DNA from 3 places in the Nonomuraea terrae genome. Region 1 is predicted to be linked to each of the others. Evidence: riboswitches for the same ligand, from Rfam matches in the RefSeq annotation. Region 1 holds a riboswitch; each other region holds the start of a gene.

Evidence for each region. Region 1 has a riboswitch for cyclic di-AMP ahead of ACIBP6_RS04900 (glycoside hydrolase family 25 protein). Riboswitches for the same ligand answer to the same signal wherever they lie in the genome.
Region 2: another riboswitch for cyclic di-AMP. It lies ahead of ACIBP6_RS32430 (C40 family peptidase); the one in region 1 lies ahead of ACIBP6_RS04900 (glycoside hydrolase family 25 protein).
Region 3: another riboswitch for cyclic di-AMP. It lies ahead of ACIBP6_RS02170 (hypothetical protein); the one in region 1 lies ahead of ACIBP6_RS04900 (glycoside hydrolase family 25 protein).

The regions. Positions count from the first base shown of each region.
Region 1 covers NZ_JBITLL010000001.1:1,034,777-1,042,097, reverse strand. The annotation lists gene ACIBP6_RS04920 (CBS domain-containing protein) at 1-222, shown strand, start outside; gene ACIBP6_RS04915 (hypothetical protein) at 357-1,490, shown strand; gene ACIBP6_RS04910 (ABC transporter substrate-binding protein) at 1,519-2,496, shown strand; gene ACIBP6_RS04905 (SpoIIE family protein phosphatase) at 2,628-4,334, opposite strand; cyclic di-AMP (ydaO/yuaA leader) riboswitch at 4,692-4,836, shown strand; gene ACIBP6_RS04900 (glycoside hydrolase family 25 protein) at 4,849-5,610, shown strand; gene ACIBP6_RS04895 (CBS domain-containing protein) at 5,784-6,218, opposite strand; gene ACIBP6_RS04890 (YbhB/YbcL family Raf kinase inhibitor-like protein) at 6,288-6,740, opposite strand; gene ACIBP6_RS04885 (hypothetical protein) at 6,906-7,321, shown strand, end outside.
Region 2 covers NZ_JBITLL010000006.1:643,454-650,774, reverse strand. The annotation lists gene ACIBP6_RS32440 (RDD family protein) at 95-1,615, opposite strand; gene ACIBP6_RS32435 (amino-acid N-acetyltransferase) at 1,701-2,270, opposite strand; cyclic di-AMP (ydaO/yuaA leader) riboswitch at 2,549-2,701, shown strand; gene ACIBP6_RS32430 (C40 family peptidase) at 2,783-3,739, shown strand; gene ACIBP6_RS32425 (LuxR C-terminal-related transcriptional regulator) at 3,746-3,958, opposite strand; gene ACIBP6_RS32420 (cytochrome P450) at 4,225-5,292, shown strand; gene lysX (bifunctional lysylphosphatidylglycerol synthetase/lysine--tRNA ligase LysX) at 5,338-6,819, opposite strand; gene ACIBP6_RS32410 (hypothetical protein) at 6,979-7,321, shown strand, end outside.
Region 3 covers NZ_JBITLL010000001.1:449,552-456,872, reverse strand. The annotation lists gene ACIBP6_RS02205 (DUF885 domain-containing protein) at 1-70, opposite strand, end outside; gene ACIBP6_RS02200 (DUF4032 domain-containing protein) at 93-1,301, shown strand; gene ACIBP6_RS02195 (roadblock/LC7 domain-containing protein) at 1,498-1,872, shown strand; gene ACIBP6_RS02190 (hypothetical protein) at 1,876-2,769, shown strand; gene ACIBP6_RS02185 (roadblock/LC7 domain-containing protein) at 2,799-3,173, shown strand; gene ACIBP6_RS02180 (hypothetical protein) at 3,213-3,584, shown strand; gene ACIBP6_RS02175 (alpha/beta fold hydrolase) at 3,630-4,475, opposite strand; gene ACIBP6_RS02170 (hypothetical protein) at 4,516-5,154, opposite strand; cyclic di-AMP (ydaO/yuaA leader) riboswitch at 5,342-5,477, opposite strand; gene ACIBP6_RS02165 (DUF5302 domain-containing protein) at 5,640-5,840, opposite strand; gene ACIBP6_RS02160 (hypothetical protein) at 6,160-6,285, shown strand; gene ACIBP6_RS02155 (class I SAM-dependent methyltransferase) at 6,279-6,920, opposite strand; gene ACIBP6_RS02150 (rod shape-determining protein) at 7,054-7,321, shown strand, end outside.

The DNA.
Region 1 (7,321 bases):
GCCGACGCGTTCCTGCACGGGCTGGACGGCCGCACCGTGCGCGAGGCGCTGCCCGGACGGCGGCGCGAGCTGCCGCTCACCGACCCCGACGCCACCGTGCTGGAGCTGGCCGCGCTCATGGCCCGCACCCGCAGCCCGCTGGTCGCCGTGGTCGGTGACGACCGTCGGCTGATCGGCGCCGTGACCCTCCAGGCACTCGTGGACCGGCTGCTCGCACCCTGACCGGCTCCCCGCACAACCTTTCGGCGGCCAGGGCGCGTTGGGAAGGGGTGAGAGGAGGGGCGCATGGAAGGACACGACGGCCCCCGCCTGCGGGCCTCGGCGCGCACCGCCCGTCCCGCCGGAGAGGTGGGCCGGTGACGAGGCTGCGCCAGGCCATGAAGGAGCTCGCCGAGCAGGCGCCGCCGGTCGACCTGGCCGACACGGCCATCGCCCGGCACCGGCAAAGGCGCCACGCCCGGCTCACGGCGGTCGTGGCGCCGGTCGTGGCGGCGGTCGTCGCGGCCGTCGTCGCGGCGGTGGCCACGACGGCGGGCGGGGTGGCGCTGTGGCCCCGCGCGGCCGAGCCGGCGGCGCCACAGGTGGTGGCGGAGGAAGCAGGGACCGTACGCGACCTGCCCGGCGGCGCGGTGGGCGCGATCAGCCACGCCTACCTGTCGCCGTGCGAGCGCAACCACCCGATCGTCACGCCGACCTGCGACGCCTCCGAGTGGCGGGTGGTCACGCGCGGCGGCGCGATCTACCGGGTCCGGGAGGCGCTCGTCTCGACCGACGAGGAACCGCGGGTGCCTATCGCGATCAGCCGGAACGGGCACGCGCTGGCCTACTACAGCAGGGAGGCCCGGGCGCACGTCGTGCGCGACCTGGTGACCGGCGCCGAGGTGACCTCGCCGGTCGCGGTGGCGGAGGAGCGGATCGGCACGGGCTCGCAGCTCGTGCTCTCCGACGACGGCCGCTACCTCGCCTTCGACCCGCACGTGGGCGGCAGGGAGCCCGGCACGATCATCGACATGCGCACCGGCAGGACGGTGTCGGTGCCCGGCCGGTACGTGCTCTACGGCATCAAGGACGGCGTCGCCGAGCTGGTCCGGCACGTCAAGACCGACCTGTGGCTGCGACCGGTCGCGGGCGGCGGCAAGGAGGTGCGGTTCGACGGCACGTTCCTCTGGTTCAGCGAGCTCGCCCCGGACGGCCGCACGGTGGCCGCCGTCGAGCACATGGACCTGCCGAAGCCCGCCCTCACCCTGCTCGACGCCACGACCGGCCGGCGGCTGCGCAAGGTGCCCGTCGCCGGGCTGCCGCCGGACGCGAACCTGCTGGGCACCGGCGTCTGGCGGAGCCGCGACGAGGTGGAGATCGTCGTCTCCAGCGGGAAGCGTTACCACTCCTACGCCGTCGACGCCCGCACCGGACGCGCCCGCCAGGTCGCCGTCTACCCGCAGGAGCTGCAGTTCTCGACCCTGACGCTGCCCGGCGTCCTCATGCGCTAGAGCCCACCACACCCGAAACGGAACCGTCTTGACGTCTTTCAGCCGCGTCCTCACCGCCTGCGTCGCCGCGGCGGTGCTGTTGTCCGCCTGCTCCAGCGCCGGCGCCACCGAGCCGGCCCCGCGGCAGGTCACGGTCCAGGCGCCCGAGCGCGACACCATCACCGTGGGGTTCGTGCCGTCGGCCGAGGCCGCTCCGCTGTTCCTGGCCCGGTCGGAGGGCTACTTCGAGGAGGCGGGGCTCACCGTGGAGCCGCCGGCCATCGTGGGCGGCGGCGCGGCGATCCCCGCCATGCTGGCCGGCCGGCTGGACCTCGTGCAGGCCGACTACGTCGCGGCGTTCCTCGCCCGCAGCAGGGACCTTCCGATCGACGTCACCGGGGAGATGCACCGCGCGGCGCCGGGGGCGTACGGGCTCGTCGTCCCGGCCCGTTCCCCCATCAGGAAGGTCGCCCAGCTCAAGGAGAAGAAGGTCGCGGTCAACGTCCTGGTCGGCACCGCCCAGCTCACGATCGACGCCACGTTGCGCGGGCACGGCCTGTCGTCCGAAGCCCTCGTCCTGCGCGAGACGCCCTTCCCTGACATGACCGCCGTGCTGAAGAAGGGCACCGCGGACGCCGCCTGGCTGCCGGAGCCGTTCCTGTCCGCGGGGCTGAAGAGCGGTGCGCTGCGGCTGCTGGCCGACCCCATGACCGGCCCCGCAGCGGGCCTGCCGACCGCCGGCTGGATGACCTCGGCGACCTGGCGCACGGCCAACCCGCGGACGCTGGCCGCCTTCCAGCGGGCGCTCGCCAAGGCCCAGCGTCTGGCCGCCGCCGACCGCAAGAAGGTCGCGTCGATCCTGCCGACGTACATCCGCGTCCCCGCGTCGGCGGCCGCCCGCGCGACCCTGGGCGCCTATCCGGCCAGGACGGACACCCGGCGGCTGCAGCGCGTCGCCGACCTCATGCTCGACCTGAAGTATCTGCGCGAGCGGCTGGACGTGAAGACGTTCGCCGCGGCGGGCTGAGGGGTCACGCCTCCACGAGGGCGGGGACGCCGGTCAGCGCGGGCAGGAACGGCACTGGCCAGTCGTCCTCGCGGTACTTCGACTTCGCGCTCGGGGCCATGCTGCGCGGCTTCGCCGCGCTCTGAACGCCCTCAGGATCGGGGGCGCAGGGCGAGCAGCGCGACGTCGTCCATCACGTCGTTGCGCATGCGGCCGAGGATCTCGGTGCAGAACACCGGCAGCGGCAGGCCGGCCAGCGCGGCGGCGTGCCGGCTCAGGCGGCTCATGCCCTCGTCGAGAGACTCCTCGCGGTTCTCGATGAGACCGTCGGTGTAGAGCAGGACGGTGCCGCCCGGCGGGATGGGCGCGACGGCGTCGGTCCGCTCCATGGCCAGGCCGGTGCCGAGCAGCAGGCCCTCGGCCCCCTCCAGGAAGACCGCGCCGCCGTCGTCGCCGACCAGCAGCGGCGGCGGATGCCCGGCGCTGGTCCAGCGCAGCCGCCATCGTCCCCGCTCGCACCGCTCGGCCAGCGCCAGCACCAGCGTGGCCATCAGGTCGCCGGCGATGTACGGCAGCGCCTCGTCGAGCCGGGCGACCACCCGGCTGGGTGACGTGCGCTCGGCCCAGGCCATCGTGCGCAGCATGTTGCGGATCTGCGACATGTCGGCCGCGGCCTGCAGGTCGTGGCCCGTCACGTCGCCGATGACGAGCGCGGTCAGGCCGCCGGGCAGCGGGAACGCGTCGTACCAGTCGCCGCCGACGCGGGAGCCGCGCGGCGCGGGCTGGTAGCGGGCGGCCATCTCCAGCTCCTCGATCGCGGGCAGCGGGCTGATCAGGTGGCGCTGCATGGTCTCGGCGATGCGGCGCTGCACCTCGTACATGTCGGCGTTGTCCACGGACAGCCCGGCGCGGCCCGCGATGTCGTCGATCAGCGACAGGTCCGGCATGTCGAAGTCGGGAGTGGGCGCGCACCGGGCGAGCGAGATCGCGCCCAGTACGCGGCGCGGGGTGCGCAGCGGCGCGATGACCACCGAAGTGGGCCTGATGTGGTCGAACAGCCTGCGCTGGAAGACGCAGAACGGTGACCCGTCGCGACTCGCCAGGTCGTGCCCGGTGAGCAGGACCGAGGGGCTGCCGCGCAGCACCCGGGCCATCGGCGAGTGGGAGAGCTCGTCCGATGCGGGCAGCACCCCCTCCCACTGCCTCGCAATGGCGTTGTCCTCCCTGTTGCCGGAGACGATCGAGACCCTGCGCAGCTCGCCGCCGGGGCCGAGCAGGTCGATCACCGCCCAGTCGGCCAGCCGGGGCACCACCAGCCGGGTGAGCCGCCGCAGTGCCTCCTCCTTGTCCAGGGTGGAGGCCAGCACGGTGCTGATCTCGGCCATCAGTGACAGCCGTCCGGCCAGTTCCTCGAGCACGGACAGGTGGGCCGCCTGCTCCTGTTCGATCGCCTTGTGCCGGCGCAGGTCGTAGAAGAGCACGACCGCCCCCAGGCGGCCGTCCAGCTGGATCGCCGCCCCCATCAGGCCGAGGGGTATGAGCTCCCCGTCGCCCCGGACGAACCACGTCTCCTCGGTGTGCACGCTGTCGGCCATCTCGAGCGCCTGGATCTGCGGGCACTGGCTCCGGGGCAGTTTGCTGCCGTCGGGGTTGCGGTGCAGCAGGTCGTGCGCGTCGGCGCCGATCAGCTCGCGGGCGGAACGCCCCAGCACCTGCTCGGCGTACGGGTTGATCATGATGATCCGGCCGCACTCGTCGAGGATGTAGAGGCCCAGGTGCACCCCGTGGAGGAGTGCTCGCATGAGTTCCTGGCTGAGCCCGTACCTCTCCGCAGCGGGAACGGCGTCGCTGGGTTCCATAGTGATCCCACCATCACACCTGTCCGGCCCTGTCCAGCGGGCCATACGGGACCCACGATTTCGCAAAATGTCGGGCGCCTTCACGGACAGGTCAGGCAGTCAACCCATCCGTCACACCCACCCCTTCTGTCCCGTACGAATGGCGCCGCGTCGGCTGAAGGCCGCAAACTTTACCCAGCCCAGAGTCCCGGCATACACGGGGTTTCAGCGCCTTTAAGGCGAAAAAACACGCGATTCCGATACGTACCACTTGCACTCCCTATGGAGAGGTGCATACCTTTTTACCTATTCGCGGCAAAGGTCAGATGACCTCTCGTCGCTTCGTTGACAGGACCGTACGCCGCTCCCAGATCGGGAGCCGTGCGGCCGCCGAATCCGCCTCTCGCGGAACCGGGGACCCACCTTTCTGGGGTGAATCGGACACCAGCCGCACGCTGCGCCCGTAGGGCACTTCCAAGCCCGAACCCGTCAGCTAACCCGGTAGGCGGCATGGAAGCTAGGAGTCAATGCCCTCATGCTCGTCCCCCGTACCCTGAAGAGTCGCCTCGATCTGCCCGTCAAGCGTGTCGGCCTCGCCGTCGGCGGCGCCGTCCTGGCGGCGTCCACCGCCTTCGCCGCCCTGCCCGGCGCCGCGCAGGCCGCGCAGGTCACGCCCGCCGACCGCGCTCCGGCGCCCGCCGCCGAGGCCGGGCCCCTCACCTACGGTCTCGACGTCTCGCACTACCAGCCCACCTACGACTGGGCCGACAGCTCCGCGCAGTTCGGCATCATCAAGGCCACCGAGGGCACCGACTTCGTCGACTCCTCCTTCGCCAGGCACTGGCGCGAGCTCGGCAAGAAGGGCATCGTCCGCGGGGCCTACCACTTCGCCCACCCGGGCAACGACGCCGTCAGCGAGGCCAAGCACTTCCTGTCCGTGGTGAACTCGCAGCCCGCCAAGGCCGGCGACCTGCTGGTGCTCGACCTGGAGAGCGCCGACGGCCAGTCCGTCGACGAGGTCAACGCCTGGGCCAAGACCTGGCTGGGGTACGTGAAGGAGAAGACCGGGATCACCCCGATGTTCTACAGCGGCTGGAACTTCGCCGACACCTACGGCAAGGGCCTGTCGGAGTACCCGCTGTGGGTCGCGCACTACAGCAAGGCCAGGGGCCAGGTGAGCCCGCCCGCCGACTGGAAGTCGTGGACGATCCACCAGTACACCGACTCCCCCATCGACCAGAACGTCTCCGCGCTGACCGTGAACCAGCTGCGTGACCTGGGCCGCCGTACCGCCTGACCACTTCCCCGCATGAGCGCGGTCCCCGCGGCCGCGCCCGGCGGGGCCCCTCCCCGCGCCGACAGCCACGCGCATCGGACGCCGGGGCGGCGGCCCCGTCGGGCCCCTCGCACACCAGGAAGCCACGGCCGTGCGGCCGTGGCTTCCGGTTGTTGGACGTCGGTCGAGCCGCGTCACGCCGGGGCGTAGACCCGGTGGACGAACTCGGCCAGCTTGCTGTCGGGCAGCTCCTTGGCCAGGTCGGACTCGCTGACCATGCCGACGATCCGGTGGTTGTCGATCACCGGCAGGCGCTTGATCTGGTGCTGCTCCATCTTCTGCAGCGCCTCCTCGACGCTGGTGTGAGCCTCCACCCACACCAGCCCGCGGGCCAGCTCGCCCGCCGTGGTCGTGTCGAGGTTCTTGCCCTCGGCACAGCATTTGACCACGATGTCCCGGTCGGTGATGATGCCCTTCAGCCGGTCGTCCTCACCGCAGATCGGCAGCGAGCCGACCGACATGTCGCGCATCATTTCCGACGCCCGGCGCAGGGAGTCGTTCTCGCCGACGCAGGCGGCTCCCTTGTGCATGACGTCCTGGACGGTCTTGCCGACTCCTGAGGTACCCATATCGGCCTCCCGTGGTAGACGAACCGGGTTCACCGCTCCCCTACCCCTCAGATCGAGGCTCAGTAGCGGTCAGCGCCCGTAGGTTCCGACCAATGTGCCCGAGGCCAGCGTGTTGCCGTCGATCGCGCGCCGGAACTCGTCGGCGGAGAAACCGTCGGACAGCCCGGACGGCCGGGTCAGCGCGAAAAGCCGGAAGAAGTAGCGGTGCGGCGCGTCTCCGACGGGCGGATGCGGGCCGCCGTACCCCTGCCCGCCGTAGTCGTTGCGGCCGGCGGCGAACCCCTTGAGGTCGGCGCCTGGGTCGAGCCCCGTCGTGTCGGGCGGGATGCCCGCGACCAGCCAATGGGTGAAGGTGCCCATCGGCGCGTCCGGATCGTCGCACAGCAGCGCCAGCTCGGCCGCGCCGTCGGGCACGCCCTCCCATTCCAGCTCCGGCGACAGGTCCCCGGCCTCGTGGGAGTGCTCGTACGGGATGAGCGTGTGGTCGTTGAAGGCGCTGCTGCGCAGTGTGATGCCAGCCATGCCTGCCCGCTGCCCCTGCTCCCCCGCTCCACACCCGACCCGCGAAGCACCTGGTCAACGGCCAAAGCAGGCGATGCCACCGGATGCCAGCGCCTACCTGGATTTTCCGCGACACGGAGACATGAGCCAGCGAGCCGCCCGGCGCTCGTTGGGATGCTCACTGCTATGACGCTGGAGGAACAGGACCCGGAGCTCGGCCCGGAGCACTCACCGGCGCTCGCGGCGGACGTCCGCGCCGCGCGCGGCCGGTACCGGGAGCTGCTGAAGCGGCTCGACGCCCGGCTCGACGAGCCGGGCCCGCAGGTCTCGACCGTCGCGTACGTGGCGCTCGCCGCCCAGCTCGCGCTCGCCCACGCGGTCGAGCTGGCGTCCCTGCTGCACGGCGAGGACCTGGAGGCGAAGGCGGCCAAGCTCGTGGACGCGGTGTGGGACGGCGTGCGCCTCGACGTCGCGCGGGAGAGCTGCGCCCGCAGCATCCGCGCGAGCTGGTCGGCGAGCCTGGCCGACATGCTGGAGGAGTGCGACCTGGACGAGCAGGTGCCGCCGCGGGCGGTGATGGCGCTGGCGGCGACGCTGGCCGC
Region 2 (7,321 bases), on a different contig from region 1:
ATCGGCGGCTCGGATCCCCCCATTTTGGTACGGTCACCCGGACAAAACATAGGGGCCGGCACGAAGCCGGCCCCCTGTTTTACGCCCGCGAAGACTACTTGATCTTCACCACGACAGTCTTGCCGAACTTGTCGGCGAGCGTCTGCTGCAGCGGCTTGTCCCACAGCATGGACAGCCCGTTGAGGCCGCACACGAGCGGAGCCAGGATGATGCCGAACGGCAGCAGCATCAGGATGTAGGCGCCCCAGGTCGCCAGGCCGCGCTTGAGCGCGGCGTCGGTGGGCACGCCACCGGCCGGCATCGGCTGGCCGACCTGCACGACCTTGATGCCCAGGACCATCTTGCCGAGCGTCTGGCCCTTCATCTTGTGCATGAGGAAGTCGTAGCCGACGTAGATGGCCGTCACGAGAACGGCCACGATGATGCCGACCACGAACGACGACATACCCGACATGGTGCCGGTCGTCGAGTCGTAGGTGGCCAGCAGGATGCCGCCTATGACGACCATGACGACGAACAGCACGATGCCGAACAGGATGCCGTCGATGATCCGCGCCACCCAGCGCTGCCACCACTCGGCCAGCGGCGCCGGGGCTCCGGGCGGCTGCACGCCGATCGGGCCGTAACCGGGCTGCCCGTAGGGCGTCTGGCCGTAAGGCGCCTGACCGTACGCGGGCTGCTGCGGCTGGCCGTAGCCCTGGCCGTACTGCTGGTCGTAGCCGGGCTGGCCGTACTGCGGCTGACCGTAGCCGGGCTGGGACTGCGGCTGCTGCCCGTACTGGGGCTGCTGGCCGTGAGCCTGCTGGCCGTAGCCCTGCTGACCGTAGTCGGGTTGCGACTGCGGCTGCTGGCCGTACTGCGGCTGGGCGAAGCCCGGTTGCGACTGCTGCTGGCCGTAGTCGGGCTGCTGCCCGTACTGGGGCTGCTGGCCGGACTGCGGCTGCTGACCGTAACCCTGCTGACCCTGCTGGGCCTGCTGGCCGTAGTCGGGCTGGCTGTACTGCTGCTGCCCGTAATCGGGTTGCGACTGCGGCTGCTGCCCGTACTGCTGCTGCCCGTAATCGGGTTGCGACTGCGGCTGCTGCCCGTACTGCTGCTGCCCGTAGTCGGATTGGGACTGGGGCTGCTGGCCATATTGCTGCCCGTAGCCGGGCTGGGCCTGCGGCTGCTGCCCGTACTGGGGCTGCTGGGCGTGAGCCTGCTGGCCGTAGCCCTGCTGGCCGTAATCGGGCTGGCCGTATTCGGGCTGGCCGTATTCGGGCTGGCCGTAGCCCTGCTGCTGACCGTAGTCAGGCTGGGCCTGCTGGCCGTAGCCCTGTTGACCATAGCCCTGCTGGCCGTAGTCGGGCTGGGCCTGCGACTGCTGCCCGTAGTCGGGCTGCTGGCCGTACTGGGGTTGCTGGCCGTAGGGAGGCTGACCCTGCTGGGGCTGGCCGTAGCCTTGCTGTCCGTAGGGGGGTTGCTGCCCGTAGGCATCGTCCACCCGGTAGCCGACCACAGTCGCGTCCGGGTCGGGCTCGCCAGGATGGCGGCCCGGGTTCTGCTGCCCGTAGGGGCCGGGTGCAGAATTTTCGCCGGATTCGTTCTGCGGATACGGCGGCTGTCCGGTGCTCACCGTGTCACCTCGCTTCAAGTGCGCATGTGGCACGTGTCAGGACACATGCCTGTGCTGCCCAACGTATCGACATAGGTATCAACAATCACCTTTCCATGTGGTCAGCGTCCGCGTCACCCGATGGGAGATGCAGCAGCATGCGGGTGTTGTCCAGGGTGTTCGGCTTCACGTGCTCCAGATCGAGGAACTCCGCAACACCCTCGTCGTACGAGGCCAGGAGTTCGGCGTACACCTCGGGTGAGACCGGCGTGCCCTGTATCCGGCGAAAGCCGTGTCTGGCGAAGAAGTCGACCTCAAAAGTCAGACAGAATACACGCCTCAGCCCCAGATCCTTCGCCTGCTGTATCAGCGCCGAGACGATGCGGTGGCCGATGCCCATGCCCCGGCACGCGGGGTCCACGGCGACGGTGCGGACCTCGGCGAGGTCCTCCCACAGCACATGGAGCGCGCCGCATCCGACGACCTGCCCGCCCCGCTCGGCCACCCAGAACTCCTGTACGTCCTCGTACAGCGTCACCGTGGCCTTCTCCAGGAGCCGCGGCCCCGCGCCCGCGTAGGTGTCGACGAGGCGCCTGATCGTCCGCACGTCGGGGGTACGGGCGCGCCGGACCACCACCGCGGTCTCGGACAACGTCGGTTCGGCCACCTGCTCCATGGCTCTCCAGCGTACAGATGTCATTACGGCTCAGCCTTAACTCCCATGTCCCGCCCCATCTTGTTACATCTTGTGGCCAGGTGGACACGCGCCCGGACCCCAATCGTCGGGCACCGAAGCGTGACAATCAGGGCAAAATGCCCGTTGTGCACGGGAGTACACGCCTTCACCTCGCGACTCTCCAGCGGTGAAAGGCCGACGAAGTCGGCAGTTCCGGTTGAGCACGAACCCGGAGTGCATTAGTGTCCAGCGACGATGTTCCCCGTGTGTCCCCACACGCGGGAGACACGCCCAATCCCCGCGAGGGGAGCCGGGGACCCGCCGGTGGCCTCCCCAGAACGCCACCACAAGGGGTGAATCCGAGATCGCTCGGTAGGGCTGCTCCGGCCCGAACCCGTCAGCTAACCCGGTAGGCGTCTACGAGAGGAGCTTGGTTGGTGAAGCGCTTGCGCGAGCGCCAAGGCAGACACGCCCGTCCGTCCGTACGCGGGCGGAGATCACGCTTTCTCGGTGTGGTGAGTCTCACAGTCGCCGCGACGCTGCTCGCCGTCCCCGTCGGTTCGGCCTCCGCCGACCCCAAGCCCTCCCTCCAGGACCTGGCCGACCAGGTCGAGAAGATGCACACCGATATCGAGACGCTGGCCGAGCAGTACAACGGCCAGCGCGAGAAGCTCAAGACCGCGCGCAAGGCCGCCGAGGCCGCGCAGAAGACGCTGGCCACCAGCGAGGCCGATCTCGCCGCCAAGCGCGCCAAGGCCATCGCCCTGGCCCAGAACGCCTACATCACCGGCGGCCTGAGCCGGGCCCTGACCTTCACCTCCGCCGAGGACCCCGAGAAGTTCCTCGACCAGGCCGCCACCACGTACGCGCTGGAGCAGCAGCAGGGCGAGGAGGTCACCCAGCTCCTCAAGGCCATGGACGCGGCCGAGCGGGCACGGGCCGGCGCCAAGACGCGCATCGAAGAGGTCGAGAAACTGGTCTCCGACATCGACACCAAGCGCGACAAGATCACCAAACTGGTCACCAAGATCGAGAGCAACCTCTTCCAGCGGGCGCTCGGCGAAGCCGGCCGGCCCGGCACCCGGGCCACCCGCGTCAACCTGCCGGTCCCGGGCGACGGCAAGGCCGCCGCCGCCGCGCGCTGGGCGCTGACGCAGCAGCTCAAGCCGTACGTGTGGGGCGCCGAGGGGCCCAGCTCGTACGACTGCTCCGGGCTGGTGATGGCGGCCTACCGGCAGGTGGGCATCGCACTGCCGCACTACACCGGCAGCCAGTGGACGTCCGGCAGGCACATCGACCGCTCTGAGCTGCGCGCCGGTGACCTGGTGTTCTTCTACAACGACCTGCACCACGTCGGCATCTACCTCGGCGGCGGCATGATGGTGCACGCGCCGCGGACCGGTGACGTCGTCCGCATCGCCGCGATCGAGGGCCGGCCGTACGCGGGGGCCGTACGCATCGCGGACTGAGCGGGCTCAGATGAGCTGACGGCGGGCCGCCCAGGCCACGGCCTCGATCGCCGTGGCCACGCCGATGCGGTCGCAGATGGCGCGCAGCCGCCGGCGTACGGTGCGGCCGCTGATGTCGAGCCGCCTGCCCACCCGGTCGACGGTGACCCCCTTGGCCAGCTCCGCCAGCAGAGCGAGATCCGCCTCGCTCAGCTCGATGCCTTCCGTGAGCACATCCATCGGGAGCCCTCCCCCAACAGCCGCGGGCCGAAATCGATCCCGCTGACGGTAAACGCATCGTAGAAAGGTGGTCAAGCATAACAATCACCATGCGTGACGATCACCATTGACATGACCCGATATATGTGACCTACTCGCGATATGTCGGCACTGATCGGTCCGCGATGAACGACGTCAACACCCCTCCCGTCACTCCCGAGGACGCCCTGGGTTTCGATCCGTTCGATCCGGAATTTCTCCGTGATCCATATGTCCGATATCGGGAGATGAGCGAGCACGGCCCTCTCTTCCGTACGCGTGCCGGTCTGCTCGTCGCCACCACGCACGAGCTCTGCACCGTTCTGCTGCGCGATCCCCGTTTCGGCCGCGGCTCAGGCCCGATGCGGGCCACAGGTGAGCCCGCCCAGTCGTTCCTGTGGATGGACCCGCCCGACCACACGAGGCTCCGCGGCCTGGTCAGCCGCGCCTTCACCCCCCGCATGCTGGAACGGCTGCGCCCGCGCATCGAGGCGATCACCGCCGACCTGGTGAGCTCGCTGCCGGAGGAGGCCGAGCTCGTGTCGGGCCTGGCGTACCCGCTGCCGGTCATGGTGATCAGCGAGATGCTCGGCGTGCCGCAGGAGGACCACCTGCGCTTCCGCGGCTGGAGCGAGAGCCTCGCCCGCGGCCTCGACCCGATCCTGACGGACGACCTCGCGGCGCAGAGCGGACGGGCGGCGCAGGAGTTCCGCGACTACTTCCGCGAGCTCATCGCGATCAGGCGTGAGCGCCCCGGCGACGACCTGCTGAGCGCCCTGACCCAGGTGAGCGAGCTGACCGAGGGCGAGCTGCTGGCGACCTGCGTGCTACTGCTCGTGGCCGGTCACGAGACGACCGTCAACCTCATCGCGAACGGCGTGCTCAACCTGACCCGCCACGGGCTGCTGAAGCACGCCGCCGAGCATCCCAAGCAGGTGGTCGAGGAGGTGCTGAGGTACGACCCGCCGGTGCAGCTCACCGCCCGCCAGGCGCTGCGGGACGTGGAGCTGGGCGGCGTACCGGTGCCCGCGGGCACGCGGGTGATGGCGTTGATCGGCGCGGCCAACCGCGACCCGGCGGTCTTCTCCGACCCCGACCGCTTCGACGTGACCCGCGACCCGGGCCGCCACCTGGCCTTCGGCCTCGGCATCCACTTCTGCCTGGGCGCGACGCTGGCCCGCATGGAGGGCGAGATCGCGCTGTCGGCCCTCGCGACGGCGGCGCCGGACCTGGACCTGGCCGAGCCTGAGCCGCCGTACAAGGGGAATCTCGTGCTGCGCGGCCTGGCCAGGCTGCCCGTACGCCTCAGGCGTTAGCAGAGGCGGCCGCGGGGTGCGCGGCCGCCTCGTGCTGACGCGTGCTCAGTGGGTCGGCTTGACCAGCGGGAAGAGGATGGTCTCGCGGATGTTCTTGCCGGTGAAGGCCATGATCATGCGGTCGATGCCGGCGCCCATGCCACCCGTCGGCGGCATCGCGTATTCGAGGGCCTGCAGGAAGTCCTCGTCGAGCTGCATGGCCTCCAGGTCGCCGCCGGCGGCCAGCAGCGACTGCTCGGTCAGACGGCGGCGCTGCTCGATCGGGTCGACCAGCTCGGAGTAGGCGGTGCCGAGCTCGGTGCCGAAGCCGATGAGGTCCCACTTCTCGGTGAGCAGCGGGTTGTCGCGGTGCTGACGGGTCAGCGGCGAGGTCTCCAGCGGGTAGTCCATGACGAACGTGGGCTGCACGAGCGTGTGCTCGACCAGCGCCTCGAACAGCTCCTGCACGAGCTTGCCCGAGCCCCACTTCGGGTCCCAGTTGATCTCACGGCTGTCGGCGATCTTGCGCAACTCCTCCAGCGTGGTGGAGGTGGTGATCTCCTCGCCGACGGCCTGCGACACCGCGCCGTAGAGCGTGATGCGCGGCCACTCGGCGATGCCGAGGTCGACCTCGACGCCGTCGTGGACGACGACCGTGGTGCCCAGGGCCGCCACGACGGCCTTCTGGTACATCCGCTGGGTCAGGTCGGCCATGTCGTTGTAGTCGAGGTAGGTGCCGTACGCCTCGAGCATGGTGAACTCGGGGTTGTGCGTCGAGTCGGCGCCTTCGTTGCGGAAGTTGCGGTTGATCTCGAAGACCTTCTCGATGCCGCCCACCACGAGCCGCTTCAGATAGAGCTCGATCGCGATGCGGAGGTAGAGCTCCATGTCGTAGGCGTTGATGTGGGTCTTGAACGGCCGGGCCGAGGCGCCACCGTGGATCGGCTGCAGCATCGGCGTCTCGACCTCGAGGTAGCCCTCTTCGTGCCAGAAGTCGCGTACGGCGCGCACGGTGTCGCTGCGCAGCCGGGCCATCTTCCTCGACTCGTCGTTGACGATGAGGTCGACGTAGCGCTGGCGCACCCGCGCCTCGGGGTCGGTGAGCCCGACGTGCTTCTCCGGCAGCGGGCGCAGGCACTTGGCGGTGATCTGCCAGCTGTCGGCCAGGATGGACAGCTCGCCGCGGCGCGAGGTGATGACCTCGCCGGTGACGCCCACGTGGTCGCCCAGGTCGACGTCGCGCTTCCAGGAGGCCAGCGACTCCTCGCCCACCTTGTCGAGCGAGATCATGACCTGGAGGTCGGCGCCGCCGTCGCGGAGCGTGGCGAAGCACAGCTTGCCGCCCACGCGGTTGAGCATGACGCGCCCCGCGACGCCCACCGTGTCGCCGGTGGCGAAGTCGGGCTCCAGGCCCTGGTATTTCTCCCTGACCTCGGCGTTGGTCGCCGTACGGGGGAAGGTCACCGGGTAAGGGTCGACGCCCTCGTGACGAAGGCGGTCGAGCTTCTCCCTCCGGATGCGCATCTGCTCGGGAAGTTCGTCGCTCACAACATCAAAGGGTAGGGGATATGGCGAACTGCAAGGACTCGTCGGTTAGCTGCATGATGCGTGCAGGGTCGCTGCAAGAGACCCGGCATACCAATATCCCACGAGCTCAGGGGGGAGCCGGCAGGGAGCCGGCCCGCATGGGGAGCTCGGGGAGACACGATGTACAAGAAGATCGCGACCGGGTTCTTCGCCGTCGCCGCCACCACCGCTGTGGCCCTCTCGCTCCCGGCAGCCGCCAGCGCCGCGTCGTACGACCGCTCCGAGTCCTTCGGCCCCGTCTACGCTCAGCGCTTCCTGGCCAAGGCCGAGGGCCGGATGTTCGTCGACTGGGACCGCAGGGGCCGGTCCAACGAGGTCACCGTAAGCGGCCGCCTCCAGGACCTCGACCGCCGCTCGTACGAAGAGGGCGGCAAGTGCGCGTACGTCTCGTTCCAGGCCAACGACTTCCACCGCCACTGGAACACCGTCTACACCGACAGGTACTGCGGCTTCCCCGGCTCCG
Region 3 (7,321 bases), 590 kb from region 1:
AGCCCTCGGCGCCCAGGGAGCTCGCGGCAACGGGGCGGTCGGAAAAGTACCACTTGAGAAACTCGTCCACCGATGCACCATATCCTGATGAAATGCCCCTGCAGATCACCGGCGCGCTAGGCGATCCTGACCTCATCCGGCTCCCCTGGGACGTCCCGCTGGAAGACTGGCCCGAGCACCACCTCGTCGATCTGCCACGCGGCATCTCCCGCCATGTGGTGCGCTTCGCCCGGCTGTCCGGCAAGGTCTACGCGATCAAGGAGATCAGCGAGCGGTACGCCAAGCGCGAGTACCAGCTCCTGTGGGACCTGGCCCGGCTGGACGCCCCCGCCGTGGAGCCGGTCGCGTACGTCACCGGCCGCGACAACGGGCTGGACGCGGCGCTGGTCACCCGGCACCTGCAGTTCTCCCTCCCCTACCGCGCGGTCATGTCGGGCACCCTGCGCCCCGACACCCTCACCCGCCTGCTGGACGCCCTGGCCGTGCTGCTGGTGCGGCTGCACCTGAACGGCTTCTACTGGGGCGACTGCTCGCTGTCGAACACGCTCTTCCGCAGGGACGCGGGGGCGTTCGCGGCGTACCTGGTGGACGCCGAGACCGGCGAGATGCATCCGATGGTCAGCGAGGGCCAGCGCCGGGCGGACATCGAGACGGCGCAGACGAACCTGTTCGGCGAGCTGCTCGACCTGGAAGCCGGCGGGCTGCTGCACCCGTCGATCGACCCCATGGAGACCGCGGAGGACGCCGTCGCCCGCTACCACCGCCTGTGGAGCGAGATCAACGAGAGCGAGATCATCGACGAGGTCGACTGGCACCGCGTCGAGCAGCGCATCAGGCGGCTCAACGTGCTCGGCTTCGACGTGGCCGAGATGATGGTGCGGCGCAAGGTCGGCACCGGGCGGCTCATCGTCCGGCCCAAGGTCGTCGACGCCGGCCACCACCAGCGGCGGCTGCTCCGGCTGACCGGGCTCGACGCGGAGGAGAACCAGGCGCGGCGGATGCTCAACGACCTCGACGGGTTCCGGGTGGCCAAGGGGCTGCGGCACGAGGACGAGGCCGTCGTGGCGCACCGGTGGCTGGCGGAGGTGTTCCAGCCGACGGTCGAGGCCATCCCGGCCGAGTTGCGCGGCAAGCTCGACCCGGCGCAGCTCTTCCACGAGATCCTCGACCACCGGTGGTACCTGTCGGAGGAGGCGGGCGCCGACGTGGGCCTGGCCTCCGCGGTGAAGTCGTACGTGGCGAACGTGCTGGTCCACAAGCCCGACGAGAGGGCGTTGCTGCCGAACGACGCCTCTGAGTAGATCACCAGAGTTACGCGCTGTCACCGGACTGATTACTCATAAGTGAGAATTCTTCGCATATCGCACACTTATCCATAGCAGAGGTGTTTTTCTACGCCTTAGCCGTATAAAAGATTAACGCCAGTTTTTCTGGCCACATCAGGTGCAATTTCCTCCCTCTACGCTGTCCCCGTTCCGTACGGGAGAGGGAGGAGACGTGCTCGGAGTCGACAGCTGCCTGGCAGAGGTCATGGCCATACCGGGGGCGTTGGACGCCATGCTGGTGGACCACACCAGCGGCATGGCGGTGGCGTTCAGCAACTCGTCGGGCATGGACGCGGATCGGTCCGCCGCCGCCCTGACCGAGGCCCTGCGCGCCACGACCGACGGCCTGGCGCGCACGTGCCCGGGCGACGTCGTACGCATCGACGACATGCTGGTCACCACGGACAAGGGCCACCACCTGCTGCGGCTGATGGAGACCGTCTTCGAAGGCCCGCTCGTCCTGTACGTACGCCTTGACCTGGACCGATCGAACATCGCGCTGGCGCGGCACCGGCTCCAGTCCATCTCAAGCCGCTTGACGACGTGACCCATGACGCAGCTGGACACACTCCTCGCCTCGCTCGCGCGCGAGCACTCCACGGGCGCGCTGCGGATCGGCAGGAACGGCACCGTCTACCTGGACGACGGCCGCGTGACGTACATGGAGTGCGCCCAGACGCCCGGCGTCGAGCGGCTGCTGGCGACGCGCGGCCTGATGAGCGAGACGAAGTTGCGCGCCCTGCAGGCCGAGGGCGGCTTCGAGCGGCTGCTCGCCGAGGGGCCCGTCACGGCCGGCGAGCTGCAGTACGCGGTGCTCTCGGTGGTGCTGGACGCCGCCTTCTTCCTGCTGCCGGCCACCGGGTCCCGGCCGAAGTTCCGGCCCGGGGAACGGCACTGGCTGGGCGGGCAGTGGTTCTTCGACGTGGCGGGGCTGGTGCGGGAGTGCGCGCGACGGCGGGCGCAACTGGCCCAGACCTGGCCGGCCGCGGACGTGGACACCCTGCCCGTACGCCCGTCGCCGCGGCTGCCCGGGCACGGCGTGACGCTGAGCCGGATCCAGTGGGAGGTCGTCGTCCGCTCCGACGGCAAGGCGACGCCGATGGAGCTGGCCAGGCAGATCGGCCGGCCGTGCTATCCGGTGCTGCTGGCCGTCCGGCGGCTCGCCGCGGCGGGCCTGCTGGAGCCGCCGGAGCCGTCGCGCCCGCCGCCCGCGGAACGGCGTACGGGAACGGGCCGGAAGGCCGGCGGCGCAGCGGTCGCCGCCGAACCCGAGGCGGCCGAGGGCGGGCTGCCCAAGCGGACGGCGCGGCAGGCGGCCACCGCGCGTCCCCCACACGACCCAGAAGCGGCACCGGCCCAGTCCCTGGGCCCGCCGGTGACGGGCGATCCAACCGATCTGGCGCTGCTGATGCGGCTGAAAAAGGCGCTCGAGGAGCTGTCGTGAGGTTCCCCTCACTCAGGAGGAGGCCACGAGTGGAGCAACGACAAGAGGTTCTGGAGGAGATGGCGCTCCTGCGTGAGCGCACACCTGACGTGACCGGGAGCGTCGCCTGCACCGTGGACGGCCTCCAGATCGCCTGCGACCTCGACGAGGAGACGGGCGAGAAGGCGGCGGCGCTGTCGGCGGCGCTGATCGCGATGAGCCGGCGGATGCTGGCCATGACCAGCCGGGGGTCGTTCGAGGAGACGATCATCTCCGGCACGGCCGGCTTCGTGGCGTTCTACGCCGCCGGCCCCTCCATCGTCCTCACGGTCCTCGCCAGGCCCGGCACGAACGTCGGCCTGCTGCGACTGGAGGGCAGAAAGACGGCTGCCGCGCTGGCCGCCGTCGCGGAACGCAAGCACTGACCCCTTTCCGGGCGCGGCCCGGAGGAAGCGAGGAAGAACATGGCCGGCATGGACGTCTCTCTCAAGGAGATGATGCAGATCGACGGTGCGCTCGGCGTGGCGATCGTCGACTACGGCAGCGGCATGGCGCTCGGCACCCTGGGCGGGTCGAAGGATCTCGACCTGCAGATCGCCGCCGCGGGCAACACGGAGGTGGTCAAGGCCAAGCTCCGCACGATGGACTCGCTGGGGCTCAAGGAGGCCATCGAGGACATCCTCATCACGCTGGGCGGCCAGTACCACATCATCCGCCCCATCTCGGGGCGTGGCGGCAAGGGGCTCTTCCTGTACCTGGCCCTCGACCGCAACCGCGCCAACCTGGCGATGGCCCGCCACCAACTGCGGGGCATCGAGGAGAAGCTGGAGGTCTGACGGGGGAGGGTGGCCCGCCCATCGGCGGACGGGCCACCCGGTGGATCAGCCCTTGGTGAGTTTGGTGATCTCGGCCACGATGTCCGGCCACAGCGCTCGGGGCAGGTCGTGGCCCATCCCCGGATACGTCACCAGCCGGGCGCCGGGGATGGCCGCAGCCGTGGCGCGCCCGCCGGCCACCGGGACGAGCGGGTCCTCCTCGCCGTGCAGCACCAGCGCGGGCACCCGAACCTTCGCCAGCGCCTCGGTACGGTCGCCCGAGGCGTTGATGGCGGCCAGCTGACGGCCGGTGCCCGCCGGGTCGAAGCAACGGTCGTAGGCCAGCCCGGCCCGCGCCCTGATCAGCTCCCGGTCCAGCTCGTAGCCGGGCGACCCGATGACCGACCAGGTCACCACCGACTGGTCCATGACGCCGTCGCGGTCGGACGGCGGCCGGGACAGCAGCGCCCCCATCGCGGCCTCCGTGGGCGGGGCGACGCCGGGGCCGGGCGTGGACATGATCGAGGTCAGGCTCAGCACCCGCTCGGGGTGGCGGATGGCGAGCGTCTGGGCGATCATGCCGCCCATCGAGGCGCCCACCACGTGGGCGCGGGCCCAGCCGAGGGCGTCCATGAGCCCTGCGGTGTCGTCGGCCATGTCGTCCAGCAGGTACGGCGCGGGCTCGCTGCGGGCAGGCACGCCCGCGTCGTGGAAGTGCGTGGACAGACCGGCGTCGCGGTTGTCGAACCGGACGACGTGGTGTCCCTGCTCGGCCAGGAGCCGGCAGAACTCTTCGTCCCATTGGATGAGCTGCGCGCCGAGCCCCATGACGAGGAGCAGGGGCCGGCCGTCGGGGGAGCCGAAGCTCTCGTAGGCGATGTCGATGCCGTTGGCGGGTACGCGGGTGGTCACGCGCACCAGAATGACATTCTGGTGCGCGTGCGTAAAGCCGTCAGCCCGTCGCCGCGGGGGTGCCGGCAGGAGTCGTCGTGGGGGTCGCCGTGGGGGTCGCCGTGGGCTCGGGCTTCGGCGGCTTGGCCGGGTTGTTGTCGCGCTCGGCCCAGGCGCGGGTGGAGAACGGCACCGGGTGGTTCTTCTTGCCCAGGCCGGGGCCCCACTTGGTGATGACGTAGTCGATCTTGATGTGGCCGAGCCCGCCGTTGCCGTTGACGTACAGCGTGTTCGGGTTGAACCGGCCGCCGGTCAGCTCGGCGAAGGTCTTGCCGTCGAGGTCCAGCATGATGCCGCGGCTGGAGGGCTCGCCGGGACCGCGGTCTCCGACGAAGAACGGCATCTTCTTGCCCTTGTAGATCACGTAGCCCTCGGTCATCAGCGGCCAGCTCGGGCTGGCGGCCATGCCCTTCTGCATGGGCTTGCCGCTGGCGGGCAGGCCGGTGTCGCCGGCGCGGCCGGAGGCGTCGTCCCAGAAGTACGACGCGGTGGTGGAGCCCTTGAGCAGGATCTTCTCGGGCGTGTCGCCCGTGTCGCACGTGTCGGCGTGGGCGGCGGCCGTGCCCGAGAAGGTCAGTGCGGCGCAGAGGCCGGAGGCGGTGAGCAGGGCGAAGGAGCGCATGCCGGATCGAGCAGTCATGAAAAGGTAGAACCCTTCACGAGGAGACGGGGGAATTGCGCTTTATCGGGAAGCGCGCAGCAGGGCAGAACGCCTGAAGTGGGGATGCTGCGCGGAGCGCAAGGTTCGAGCCTGGGGAAGGGGACCGCTCAGCGGTCGGCCGTCACTACGTGGCCTGGGGGTACGACGCGGTGATGCATGAAATGGTGTGTCCTCTCCATCACGCCTACCGGGTTAGCTGACGGGTTCGGACGTGGAGATGCCCTACCGGCGCGGCGGCCGGATTCACCCCAGATGGTGGGTCCCCGGTTCCCGGAACGTCCGGGATTCGGCGCCAGCCGGTCGTCCCTTTGGGTAAGGACAAGGTCACCGGCTGGTAGTGCGTAAGACTTTAACCATTGATCACGACACAGGCAAACGAATCGTCATGAATCGGAAGAAGATCTACCTAATGGGACAAAAGGAAAGGGGGCGCGGACTCGCCGCACCCCCGGTGAATTCGGGCCTCAGCCGCCGCTCTTGCGCCTGAACGATCTTTTACTCGCGGCCGGACCGTGCGCCCCGTGGATCTTGGACGCGTCGCCGCCCCTGCCACCTGCGCCGCCGCTCGCGTTCTGGTTGCGCTTGCGCTCCAGTGCCTCGCGGAACCTGCGCTTCATCTCGTCCTCGGGAGTTTCGCTGACTTCCGGCTCCGGTGTATCCGCCATGAGGACCTCCAAGCTGTTGGGGACACTCACAGCTTCGCACGGCATGGCGTACGGCGCGAAACCGGCCTCCCAGACGGACGAGCCCGCCCGCGTACCGCCGCGATCGCCATCAAACGGGCTTATTACCGCAAATCGGTAGTAATCCGACAGCCTGCGGAAGGGTGTCGTCGCGCGGACCCGGTCACGTCCGGGAATGTGGCCCGCATCGGATCGCCCAGTTCGGGACCGCTCACCTGGACGCCTTCCTGCGGCGGTGCAGAGGATGGACATGGAGCCGCAATCGCCACGGGCGAGTGCGGAGATCAGAGAGGAGGCGTACATGTACGCCGAGCTTTTCGCACTTCCTCCTCCTCGAAGACGCCGTCGCCGCCGCCGTGAGCGCGACTGGTACCGCTACCGTCGGCGTCGCCGCCGCGACCGCGACCACTACGGCTACTACTACTGAGGGAGACGAAGCGGCTGGCTCGGCGTGCCCGGCCGCTTCATGCCGGAGCCGCGCGTTAAGACCCGGCGGAAGGCCAGCAGACGGAAGACCGGATCCGGCCCGGCGCCGCCCTGACCGTGCCCCGTGAACGTGGCCTCACCGCTCGCCCGCAGCCCGTGCCGCGCCGCCTCGGCGACGACCGTCCCGGCCCGGTCGGACGGATCCGGCCGCCCCCCAGGCCCGTGGGAAGCCCGTTTGTCCACGGTCGTCACGAACACTCCCCCGTGCCGCAGCACCCGCCCCGCCTCGGCGATCACCGGCCGGGCGTCGTCGAGCAGGTGCAGCAGCCAGATCGTGGTGACCGCTTCCACCGCGCCGTCGCGTACGGGAAGCCGCCGGGCGTCGCCCAGCGCCACGCCGACCCGACCGGCCGCGATACGCGCCATCCCGGCCGAGGCGTCCACCCCGAGCACGCGCAGCCCCCGCGCGGCCAGCTGCGCGCTCACCAGCCCGGTGCCGCAGGCGACGTCGAGCAGGGTGCCGCCGTCGGCGACCCCGCCGACCAGGCCGTGCACGGCCTCGGCGGCGGCCCTGGCGCGCGGGAGCCCGCCCCGGGTCTCGTCGTAGCGCGCGGCCTCCAGGTCGTAGTCCAGCATGGTCGCCACCTCCGCGATCGCACCGTACGCGGGCGGCGGTGTGCGGGTAAAGGGGATGCGCGTCGTTCCTGGTGTTGTGTTGGGAAAGCGCCGGAAAGAAAGGACGCATGACGCACAAGCCCCATTTCGGACAATGAGTATCCTCGGCCGCGACCTGGCGGTGGACCTGGGGGCGGCGCGTACCCGGATCTACGCCAAAGGCAAAGGCATCGTGCTCGACGAGCCCTCGGCCGTGCTGCTCGACGGCCGTACGGGCAAGGTCATCGCGTACGGCGCCGAGGCCGTCGACGACGCCCGCGGCCAGACGCGCTGGCCGGTCAGCGGCGGCCTGCCGGCCGACGTCGAGCTGGCGCGCGTCCTGATCCGGCACCTCATGCGCAAGGTGCACCGGCTCCGGTTCG